Immundisolibacter sp.: one gene and its partner. Each later gene encodes a partner of the first gene's protein in a complex. Links are inferred from orthologs where the notes say so. Each region holds a gene or a part of one and is shown on either strand. Other genes may lie near its edges.

Region 1 (7,913 bases):
AAGCCGGCCAGATGCCAGCCATCGATCGAGTCCGCAAGCGGCGCCACCACTCCCGCGGCGTCCTTGTCCCCCAACATGGCCAGCACCGCCAGCGTGCGGCCTGCAACCGGATACGCGCGCAGGTTGGCGGCCAGATTGCGGGCCGCTTCCGGGTTGTGGGCGACATCGAGCACCCATTCGGGCGCGTGGCCACGGCGCTCGAAGCGCCCGGCAACCTGAGCGGTCCGCACGCCCTGCGCGATGGCTGCGTCGTTCACCGACAGGCGGGCCTGCAGGCACCGCACGGCCAACACGGCGCTGGCGGCGTTGCGCAGCTGCACGGCGCCGGCCAGCGCCGGCATGGGAAAAATGCACGCGTCGCCGCTGGCCTGCCAGTGCCAATCCCGCTCGTCGACAGGCGTTGCCACGTAGTCCGTGCCGTAACGCATCACGGTCGCGCCCACGGCAGCGGCATGCGCCGGCACGCTCGCCGGCGGGTCCGGATCGGCCACGATCAGCGGCCGACCAGGGCGGGCGATGGCGGCCTTCTCGGCGCCGATGGCCTCGCGCGTGTCGCCCAGGAACTGCTGGTGATCCAGATCGACCGAGGTGATGATCGCCAGGTCCGGGTCGACTGCATTGACGGCATCCAGCCGCCCGCCGAGGCCGACTTCCAGGATCAGCACCTGGCAGCCGGCGTCGGCGAACAGCACCAGCGCTGCCAGCGTGCCCCACTCGAAGTAGGTCAGCGACACCGCGCCGCGGGCGGCGTCGATGCGCTCGAAGGCGGCGCACAGGGCGGCGTCGTCCGGCAGCTGCCCGGCGATGCGGATGCGCTCGTGATAGCGCAGCAGATGCGGCGAGGTGTAGGCGCCGGTGCGGTAGCCGGCGGCGCGATAGATGGCCTCGAGAAATGCCACCGTCGACCCCTTGCCGTTGGTGCCGGCCACGGTGATGACCGGTACGCCGGCCAGCGGCGGCGCGAGGCGCTGCAAGACCTCGCGCACGCGATCCAGGCTCAGATCGATCTTCTTCGGGTGCGCCGTCTCCTGCCAGGCCAGCCAGTCCTCCAGGCGGCTGAAGCGCGCGCTCACGCGGCGGCGGCTGGCCCGCACAGCATCCCGAGCAGGCGCGCGATGTGCTCGCGCAGTTGCCGGCGGTCGATGATCTGATCGACGGCGCCATGGCTGAGCAGGAACTCGCTGCGCTGGAAGCCCGGCGGCAGCACCTCGCGCACGGTCTGCTCGATCACCCGCGGCCCGGCGAAGCCGATCAGCGCGTTCGGCTCGGCGATGATCACGTCGCCCAGCATGGCCAGACTGGCCGACACGCCGCCGGTGGTCGGGTCGGTCAGCACCGAGATGTACGGCAGGCCGGCCTCGCCCATGCAGGCCAGCATGGCCGAGGTCTTGGCCATCTGCAGCAGCGAAAACAGGCCCTCCTGCATGCGCGCGCCGCCGGAGGAGGAAAAGCACACCAGCGGCAGCTTCTGATCCAGGCACACCTGGGCGCCGCGCGCGAAGCGCTCGCCGACCACCGAGCCCATGGAGCCGCCCATGAAGCGGAACTCGAAGGCCGCCGCCACCAGCGGCCGGCCCAGCAGCGCGCCCTGGTAGACCACCAGCGCGTCGCGCTCGCCGGTTTCCTTTTGCGTGGCCAGCAGGCGGTCGCGGTAGCGCTTGGTGTCCTTGAACTTGTGCACGTCGACCGCTTCCAGCTCGGCGCCGATTTCCTGGCGCGGCTCGGCGTCCAGGAAGGCGTCCAGCCGCTGCCGGGCGCCGATGCGCAGGTGGTGGCCGCAGCGTGGGCAGACCTCGAGGTTGTGTTCGAGCTCGGTGCGGTACAGCACCGCCTTGCACTCCGGGCACTTCACCCACAGCCCTTCGGGCACCCGCTTGGAGGCGCCGCTGGTGCGGATACGGGCAGGGACCAGTCGGGTCAGCCAGTTCATCGCTTTCCTCCGGCAGCTTCGATGCCGGCGCGCAGCGCGCGCACCTGCTCCACGGCGCCGTCCAGCGCCGCCGGCCCGGTGATGCCGGCCGCGGCCGCGGCTTCGAGTTGTTCGATCACGGCGCTGCCGACCACCACCGCATCGGCAAAACCGGCGATCCGTGCCGCGGCAGCCGGCGTGCGCACCCCAAAGCCGACGCCGATCGGCAGCGTGGTGTGCGCCTTGAGCGCCTCGACATGCGCCTGCACGTCGGCCAGGTCCACCTGCCCGGCGCCGGTCACGCCGCGCACCGACACGTAGTACAGAAATCCGCTCGCCTGTGCCGCCACGGCCCGCGCCCGCTCGGGTCCGCTGGTCGGCGCCAGCAGGAAGATGCTGTCCAGGCCCGCGGCCTTGAGCGCCGCCGCGTGCTCGGGCTCTTCGTCAAACGGCAGGTCCACGGTCAGCACGCCATCCACGCCGGCGGTGGCCGCGGCGGCGGCAAAGTGCGCCACGCCCATCTGCTCGATGGGGTTCAGGTAGCCCATCAGCACCAGCGGCGTGGTCCGGTCGGTCTGCCGGAAGGCCTGCACCATCTCCAGCACCCGCCGCAGGTCCATGCCGTGGGCCAGCGCCCGCTCCGAAGCGCGCTGGATCACCGGCCCGTCGGCCATCGGGTCCGAGAACGGCACGCCGAGCTCCAGCACGTCGGCGCCGGCCGCCACCAGGGCGTGCAGCAGCTCGACGGTCAGATCGGGATGCGGATCGCCGGCGGTGACGAAGATCACCAGCCCGGCCCGCCGCGCCTGGCGCAGGGCGGCAAAGCGCTCGGCCAGGCGGCTCATACCTGCAGGCCCTCGATCGTCGCCACGGTGTGGATGTCCTTGTCGCCGCGCCCTGAAAGATTCACCACGATGCTCTGGTCGGTGCGCATGCCGGCGGCCAGCTTGCCGGCAAAGGCCAGCGCGTGAGAGGACTCCAGCGCCGGGATGATGCCCTCGGTGCGCGTCAGGTGATGGAAGGCCGCCAGCGCCTCGTCGTCGCCGACCGTCACGTAGCGCGCGCGGCCGGTGTCGTGCAGCCAGGCGTGCTCGGGACCGACGCCGGGGTAATCCAGGCCGGCCGAGATGGAATGCGTGCTGCCGATCTGGCCGTCCTCGTCCTGGATCAGGTAGGTGCGGTTGCCGTGCAGCACGCCCGGGCTGCCGGCGCTGATCGAGGCGGCATGGTGGCCGCTGGCCAGGCCATAGCCGGCCGCCTCGACGCCGTACAGGGCGACCTCGGGGTCGTCGATGAAGGGATGGAAGATGCCGATGGCGTTCGAGCCGCCGCCCACGCAGGCCACCACCGCGTCCGGCAGCCGGCCCTCGCGCTCGAGCATCTGCGCCCGCGTCTCGCGGCCGATGATGGCCTGGAAGTCGCGCACCATCTGCGGGTAGGGGTGCGGCCCGGCCACGGTGCCGATGATGTAGAACGTGTTCTCGACGTTGGCCACCCAGTCGCGCAGGGCCTCGTTGAGCGCATCCTTGAGCGTGCGCGAGCCGCTTTCGACCGCCCGCACCTGCGCGCCCAGCAGGCGCATGCGATAGACGTTGGCGGTCTGGCGGCGGATGTCCTCGGCGCCCATGTAGACCACGCACTCGACGCCCAGGCGGGCCGCCACGGTGGCGGTGGCCACGCCGTGCTGACCGGCGCCGGTTTCGGCGATCACTCGCGTCTTGCCCATGCGTCGGGCCAGCAGGATCTGGCCGACCGTGTTGTTGATCTTGTGCGCGCCGGTGTGGTTCAGGTCCTCGCGCTTGAGGTAGATGCGCGCGCCGCCGGCCTCGCGCGTCCAGCGCTGCGCCAGGTACAGCGCCGACGGCCGGCCGACGTAGTCGCGCAGATCCTGTTCCAGCTCGGCCCGGAACGCCGGATCCGCCTGCGCCGCACGGTAGGCGTCTTCGAGTTGCCGCAGCGGCCGCATCAGCGTCTCGGACACGAAACGTCCACCGTAGCGGCCGAAATAGCCGTGCGCGTCCGGCAAGGTGGCGTGGCGCGTTTCCTCAGCCATGCGGGCTGTCTCCTTCTCGAACCGCTTGCATGAACATTCCTATCTTTTGCGCATCCTTGATGCCGGGCGCACTCTCGACACCACTGCTGACATCCACCGCCCAAGGTCGCAGGCGGCGGATGGCCATCGCCACATTGCCGGCATCCAGGCCGCCGGCCAGCAGCAGCGGCCGCGGCAGCTCGGCCGGCACCACTGCCCAGTCGAAGGTCTGCCCGCTGCCCCCCGGCACGCCTGGCACGAAGGCGTCCAGCAGCAAGCCGGCCGCGTCGTCATAGGGCGCCGCGGCGGTGGCCAGATCGGCACCCGGCCTGACATGCAGCGCCTTCAGGTAGCGCCGGCCGTAGCGCCGGCACTCCGGCGCCGGCTCGGCGCCGTGGAACTGAATCAGGTCCAGCGGCAGCTGCGCCAGCACCTGCCGAATCGCGCTTTCGGCCGCGTCCACGAACAGCCCGACCACGCTCACCAGCGGCGGCAGCGCCGCGACGATGGCGCGTGCCTGGGCGATGCTCACGCAGCGCGGGCTGGCGGGGTGGAAAACGAGACCGATGGCATGTGCGCCGGCGGCAGCGGCAGTCAGGCCATCCTGCGGGCGGGTAATGCCGCAGATTTTAACGCGCGTGGGCATGGATCAGACCGGAAGCAGCGGCAGCGGCGGTTCTAGGCCGAAGTGGGGCGGGTAATGTACCGCCGCCAGGTACAGGCCGGCCGGCGGCGCCGTGCGCCCGGCCAGCGTGCGGTCGCGCCCGGCCAGCAGCTGCGCCGCCCAGGCCGGCGGGCGCTTGCCGGTGCCGATGTCCAGCAGCGTGCCGACCAGGTTGCGCACCATGTGGTGCAGGAAGGCATTGGCGACCACGTCGATCACCAGCCACGGGCCGTGACGGGCTATATCAAGGCGGTGCAGCGTGCGCCAGGGCGAATGCGACTGACAGCTGGCAGCCCGAAAGGCGCTGAAATCGTGCTCGCCCAGCAGCTGCCCTGCGGCGATCTGCATGGCCGGCACGTCCAGCGGCCGTGGCTCCCAGGCGACACGCTCATGACCGACCGCCGGCGCCTGCGGGCGGTTCAGGATCAGATAACGGTAATGGCGCGAAATGGCGCTGAAGCGGGCGTGAAACTCATCCGCCACCGGATGCCCGCCCAGGATGCGCACATCGCCCGGCAGGCGGGTGTTGACGCCGCGCAGCCAGGCCCGCTGCGGGCGATCGCGGCAGGTGTCGAAATGCACCACCTGCCCGAGCGCGTGCACGCCGGTGTCGGTGCGCCCGGCGGCCACCACCCGGATCGGCTCGTCGGCAACGCTGGACAGGGCCTTTTCCAGCGCTTCCTGCACCGACGGGCTGTGCGCCTGCACCTGCCAGCCGCAGTAGGCGCTGCCGTCGTATTCGACGTTAAGAGCGATCCGCAAAACGGTGGCTGGCGCCTGCCCTCAGGCGTCGAGGCGGGCCAGCAGAGCGGCGGCCTGCGCCTTCTGGGCCGGCGTACCCGTGCGCTGGATTTCGTCGTGAATCTGCCGCGCCGACGGGCCGTCCGCCATGCCGACATAGGCCGTCAGCAGGTCGATCTGGGTGTCGACCGGGTCGCCGAAACCGTCATCACTCGATGCCAACGGCGCCGCCGGCATTTCTACCGGCGCGGGCTGCGCCACCACCGGATCGACCCATTCAACCCGGGTCGCCGCCTCTGCCGCGATCCCGGCAGAGCCCGCCGTTGGCGCCACCGCCCCGCTGGCACTGGTCGCGTCGTCGTCGAGCAGCGGCCTGAGCTGGCTCGCCGCCTTGCGCCGCCGCACCCAAAGCAGCAAGCCACCCAATCCCAATGCTGCAACCGCCGCCGCCAGATAAGCGCTGGAGCCGCCACCTGCATCGGCCGCAGCCTCAGCGGGAGCAACCGATGCTGGAACCGCGGGCGAAGCGGGCGTTAGCGGCGAAGCCGGCGCAGCGGCGTCCGCCGCTCCACCGGCGGCCGCCTGTTCGACCGGCCGACCTGCCGGTTCCGCATTCGGTTCCGCTTTCACCAGCTCGGTCAGGGTCCGGATCTGCGCCTCCATGGCGCTCATGCGTTGTTGCAGGGATTCATTCTGCTGCTGCGCGGCATCCAGCGCTTCTTCCAGCAACTGCACGCGATTGCCGGGCGCCTCGGCGGGCGCCGTTGACGCCGCGGCGGCCGATTGGGCATCCTCGCTGCGCAATACACGCACCTCGGCATCAGGCGTCGGCGCGGCTTCACTCGGTGTCGGCAGCGCCGACGACGGCGCCGGCTGCTCGACCGGCGCCTGGGGCGCCGTCGCCGCAGCGACCGGTGGCGTCTGCGGCTCCGGTGGTGTCTGCGGCTGCGCATCGGCTACCGGTGCCTCGCTCAATGCCTGGGCGTCCGGGATGCTCAGGCGGCTGCCGGCCTTCAGCCGCGCTGGGTCACCATCGATGAAGGCCTGCGGGTTGGCGCGCACGATGCTCGACATCACCGCGTCGAGATCCGTATCGCCGGGACGCACGCGGCGGGCGATGGCCCACAGCGTCGTGCCCGGCGGCACCGGGCCGTACACGGCACCCGCCTTGGGCAGGCCGACGTTGGCAAACGGATTCGCCCGCGGCCGCGGCGCGGCCTGCTCCGGCATGGGCGTGACCAGGGGCGACCAGGCAGAGGAAGCAGCCGGTGTGCGCGCTACGGTCGTGCCAGCCGGATCGAGCAGGACGGTGTAATGGCGCGCCACCTGGCCGGTTGGGCTGACGGCCTGGACCACGAAATCGATATAGGGTTCGCGTACCGGCTCGTGCGAGCTCACCGCGACGTAGGACCGGCCGTTGCTGCCGACCTTAACGGCGAACCGCAGCATCACTCCGCCCAGGGCGCTGTCGATGCCCAGGCGCTGATGCACCTCGGCCGATGCCAGGCTGATCGTCGCCAACTCCGCCTCCGCCGGGGTGGCGCCAACCAGCTCGATGCGCGCATCGAGCGGCTGCCCGAGCGCCGAATCCACGCGCAGAGCGCCCAGCCCCAGCGCCTGCGCGCCCAGCGGCGCAAGCCCCAGCGGCAACAACAATGCCGGCGCCATCACTCGCCCAAAACGCTTGCGCTTGGCCACCGAAGCTCTCCCTTTTTCGCTGCCGCAGTGCGGATTTGACCAGAGGTTAGCGCAGCACGGCGGGCGCCACCAACCGCCGGCTCAGTCGCCCAGGTAATCGGCGATCAGCCGCTCGGCGATCTGCACGCTGTTGGTGGCCGCGCCCTTGCGGATATTGTCGGACACCACCCACAGGTTCAGGCCGCAGGGGTGCGAGATGTCCTCCCTGATACGGCCGACGAAAACCCAGTCCTGACCGGCCGCCTCGGCAGCGGTCGGATAGCCCCCCGGCACGCGCTCGTCGATCACCTGCACGCCCGGCGCCCGGGCGAGCAGCGCCCGCGCCTCGTCGGCGCCGAGCGGCCGCTCGAACTCCACGTGCACGACCTCGGAGTGCCCGTAGAACACCGGGATGCGCACGCAGGTCGGGTTCACCTCGATGTCGGCATCGCCCAGGATCTTGCGCGTCTCCCAGACCATCTTCATCTCTTCGCGGGTGTAGCCGTTGTCCTGGAAACTGTCGATCTGCGGCAGGGCATTGAAGGCAATCTGCTTCGGATACACCTTCGGCTCGATCGACTGGCCATTGAGCAGCGCCGCGCTCTGGCCGGCCAGCTCCTCGATTGCCTTCTTGCCGGTGCCGGACACCGACTGGTAGGTCGCCACGTTGATGCGCCGGATGCGCGCGGCATCGTGCAGGGGCTTCAGGGCCACCACCATCTGGATGGTGGAGCAATTCGGGTTGGCGATGATGCCGCGGTTGCGGTAATCGGCGATGTCGCCGGGGTTGACCTCCGGCACCACCAGCGGGATGTCGTCGTCATTGCGAAAGTGCGAGGTGTTGTCGATCACCACGCAGCCGGCCTCGGCGGCGCGCGGCGCATGCTCCG
Region 2 (2,883 bases), on another replicon or contig:
GGGCGTCCAGTCGCCACTGCACGGGCCCGGCGGGCACTGCCGGCAGCGGCTCTGGCGTCAGATGCAGCCGCCCTTGCCAGATGCGTACGGCGTGTTTGCCAAGCGGCAGGTACGGCAGGCGATCGGCCCCGGCCGTCAGTGTCTGATGTCGCAACGCTTCCAGGCGAGCCTGCGAGGGCGCCGGCACGCCGTTCGCACGCAGCCAGCCGCGCAGCAGGTTGCGCTGGCGCGGCGCCGACAGGGCGGCCAGCTGCGTCACGGCGAGCGTGTCCGCCGTGGCGCCGTCGGCGGTGGCGAGTTCATCCAGCAGCGCCTGCGCCTCGGCGGCGTGCGTGGCGTGGCGCGCGAGACCCGCGCTGGCGGCCGGCCAGCGTCTGCCCAGCAACGGCAGGACCTGGCCGCGCAGGAAGTTGCGATCGAAGCGGGCGTCGCCGTTGCTCGGATCCTCCACCCATTGCAGGGCGTGCGTGTATGCGTAGCGGGCCAGACGACTGGCCGGCCAGTCCAGCAGCGGGCGCAGCAACCAGCCGGGGCCGAAGCGTCGCAGGCCCGGCATGGCGGCAGCGCCGGCCAGGCCGGCCCCGCGCAGCAGCGCCAGCAGCACGGTTTCCGCCTGATCGTCCTGATGGTGAGCGGTCAGCAGCAGGTCACCGGCTTGCATGTCGGCCGCCAGGGCGGCGTAGCGCGCCGTGCGGGCGGCGGCCTCGGCGCTTTCGCCGCGCGCCGGGCGGGCATCCACGCGCCGCACGTCCAGCGGCACCTGCAGCGCCGCGCACACCTGGGCGCAGTGATCGGCCCAGCGGCCGCTGTCCGGATGCAGGCCGTGCTCGACGTGCACCGCGCGCAGGCGGTGCGGCGCCAGCGCGGCCCGCTGGCCGGCCAGCCAGTGCAGCAGAACGTGGGAATCGCGCCCGCCGCTGTAGGCGATGCGCAGCGTGACCGGTGGGCCGTTTGTCGGCAGCGCGGCCTTGATCCGATCGAGGCCCGGATCAAGGGCCGGATCGAAACCCGCGTCGGCGCTCACCCTTCCTTGTAAACACCGTAGCCGCGCAGGCGCTCCAGGCGCCGCTGCAGCAGGCCGTCGGCCGGCATGGCGTCCAGCTCGTCCAGGTGGCGCACGAGCGCGGTGCGCACGGCGGCGGCGGCGGTGTCGAAGTCGCGGTGGGCGCCGCCGCGTGGCTCGGCGATGATCTCGTCGACCAGCCCCAGCTCGTGCAGGCGCGGGGCGGTGATGCCCATGGCATCGGCGGCCAGCTCCGCCTTGCCGGAGTCCTTCCACAGGATGGCGGCGCAGCCCTCGGGCGAGATCACGGCGTAGGTGCCGTACTGCAGCATCAGCAGGCGGTCGCCGACGCCGATGGCCAGCGCGCCGCCGGAGCCGCCCTCCCCGATCACCACGCTGACGATCGGCACTGGCAGCCGCGCCATCAGATACAGGCTCTCGGCGATGGCCTGGCTCTGGCCGCGTTCCTCGGCATCCACGCCGGGGTAGGCGCCGGGCGTGTCGATGAAGGTGATGATCGGCAGCCTGAAGCGGGCCGCGGTGCGCATCAGGCGCTGCGCCTTGCGGTAGCCCTCGGGCTTGGGCATGCCGAAGTTGCGGCGGACTTTTTCCTGCACGTCGCGGCCTTTCTGGTGGCCGATGACCAGCACCGGGCGCTCGCCCAGGCGCGCCAGGCCGCCGACGATGGCGGCATCGTCGCGGAACATGCGATCGCCGTGCAGTTCCTCGAAGTCGGTGAACATGCGCCGGATGTAGTCCAGCGTGTAGGGCCGCTCCGGGTGACGGGCCAGTTGTGCGATCTGCACCGGCGTCAGCTTGCCGAAGATGCTGTCGGTGAGGCTGTCGGCCTTGCGCTGCAGGCGCGTGACCTCGTCCTCCAGGCTGACCGTGCCGCCGCCGGCGGTCTGGCGCAGCTCGTCGATGCGCGCCTCGAGTTCGGCGATCGGCTTTTCGAATTCTAGAAACTGGAATGCCATGCGGTAGGGTCCGGTTCAGTCGGCGGTATCGGCGAGGGCGTCCGCGAGGGTGTTGGCAAAGCTCGGCGCAGCCGCCGGTGAGGGTGCAGCGGCAGGCCGCACGGCCGGCATCCGGGGCGGCGGATCGTAACGGAATTCGGCCGCTGCAACCCCGGGCAGGGCGCGCAGGCGCTCGATCAGCGCGTCCTCGGCGCGCACCTGGAAAGCCGGTCCCAGGCGCAGCAGGCCGCTTGCAGCGTGCGTACGGCAGTCGACCAGCACCGGGCACGGTCCGCGAAAGGCGCCCAGCACCTCGACCAGGCGGGTCGGCAGGTCGGCCGGTGCCTGCGCGGTGGCGAGTTCACACCACAGGCTGGCGCCGCGCCCGGCGCGGGCAGCCGGCAGCGGCAGGGCCTTTTCGGCGCGGATGCGAAAGCCGCCGTTGAAGTCGTCCACCGACACCGCGCCCTCGACCACCAGCAGGCGGTCGCGCGCCAGCAGGTCCGGGGCGCCGGCCAGCTGCTCGTCGAACAGGGTCACGTCCAGGCGCGCCGTGCGGTCGTCCAGGGTGACGAAGGTCATGCGCCGGCCCTTGCTCAGCGTGCGGCTGCCCACCACCAGGCCGGCGATGCGCACGTTGCGACCCTCGAAGCGCTGCACATCGGCCAGGCGGCAGTCGACCAGGCGCCCCAGCTCCGTCTCGTAGGCCTCGATCGGGTGGCCGGACAGCCACAGGCCGAGCGACTCGCGCTCGGCGGTCAAACGCTCGGCGGTGCTCCAGCGCGGGCAATCGACCAGCTGCGGCGCAGGTGCCGGGCCGGTGTCGGCGCTCACGGCGCCGAACATGTCGTTCTGGCCGGCATCGGCGGCGCGGCTTTCCTGCTCGGCCAGGGTGTAGGCCTGATTGAGCGTGGCCAGCAGGGC

What was found. Proteins that work in one complex are often made in the same cells at the same time.
Region 2: the proteins of accD (region 1) and H5U26_RS06455 are in contact, whole or in part, in a solved structure (PDB 8UXZ), measured with the Escherichia coli proteins. The link is inferred for Immundisolibacter sp. from one-to-one orthologs.

Annotation. Positions count from the first base shown.
Region 1 is NZ_JACIZD010000001.1:300,397-308,309, forward strand. What follows is about bases 1-2,999. They hold accD (acetyl-CoA carboxylase, carboxyltransferase subunit beta), read right to left. Parts: upstream 1,931-2,999; coding sequence 1,070-1,930; downstream 1-1,069. Other genes in these bases: folC (bifunctional tetrahydrofolate synthase/dihydrofolate synthase), read right to left, coding at 1-1,073; trpA (tryptophan synthase subunit alpha), read right to left, coding at 1,927-2,754; trpB (tryptophan synthase subunit beta), read right to left, coding at 2,751-2,999. Outside these bases: more of trpB, read right to left, coding at 3,000-3,962; H5U26_RS01460 (phosphoribosylanthranilate isomerase), read right to left, coding at 3,955-4,587; tRNA pseudouridine(38-40) synthase TruA, read right to left, coding at 4,591-5,367; H5U26_RS01470 (FimV/HubP family polar landmark protein), read right to left, coding at 5,389-7,044; H5U26_RS01475 (aspartate-semialdehyde dehydrogenase), read right to left, coding at 7,126-7,913.
Region 2 is NZ_JACIZD010000003.1:95,591-98,473, reverse strand. It holds H5U26_RS06455 (acetyl-CoA carboxylase carboxyltransferase subunit alpha), read right to left. Parts: upstream 1,981-2,883; coding sequence 1,021-1,980; downstream 1-1,020. Other genes in the region: dnaE (DNA polymerase III subunit alpha), read right to left, coding at 1,996-2,883; tilS (tRNA lysidine(34) synthetase TilS), read right to left, coding at 1-1,024. UniProt on the Escherichia coli protein: Component of the acetyl coenzyme A carboxylase (ACC) complex. First, biotin carboxylase catalyzes the carboxylation of biotin on its carrier protein (BCCP) and then the CO(2) group is transferred by the carboxyltransferase to acetyl-CoA to form malonyl-CoA.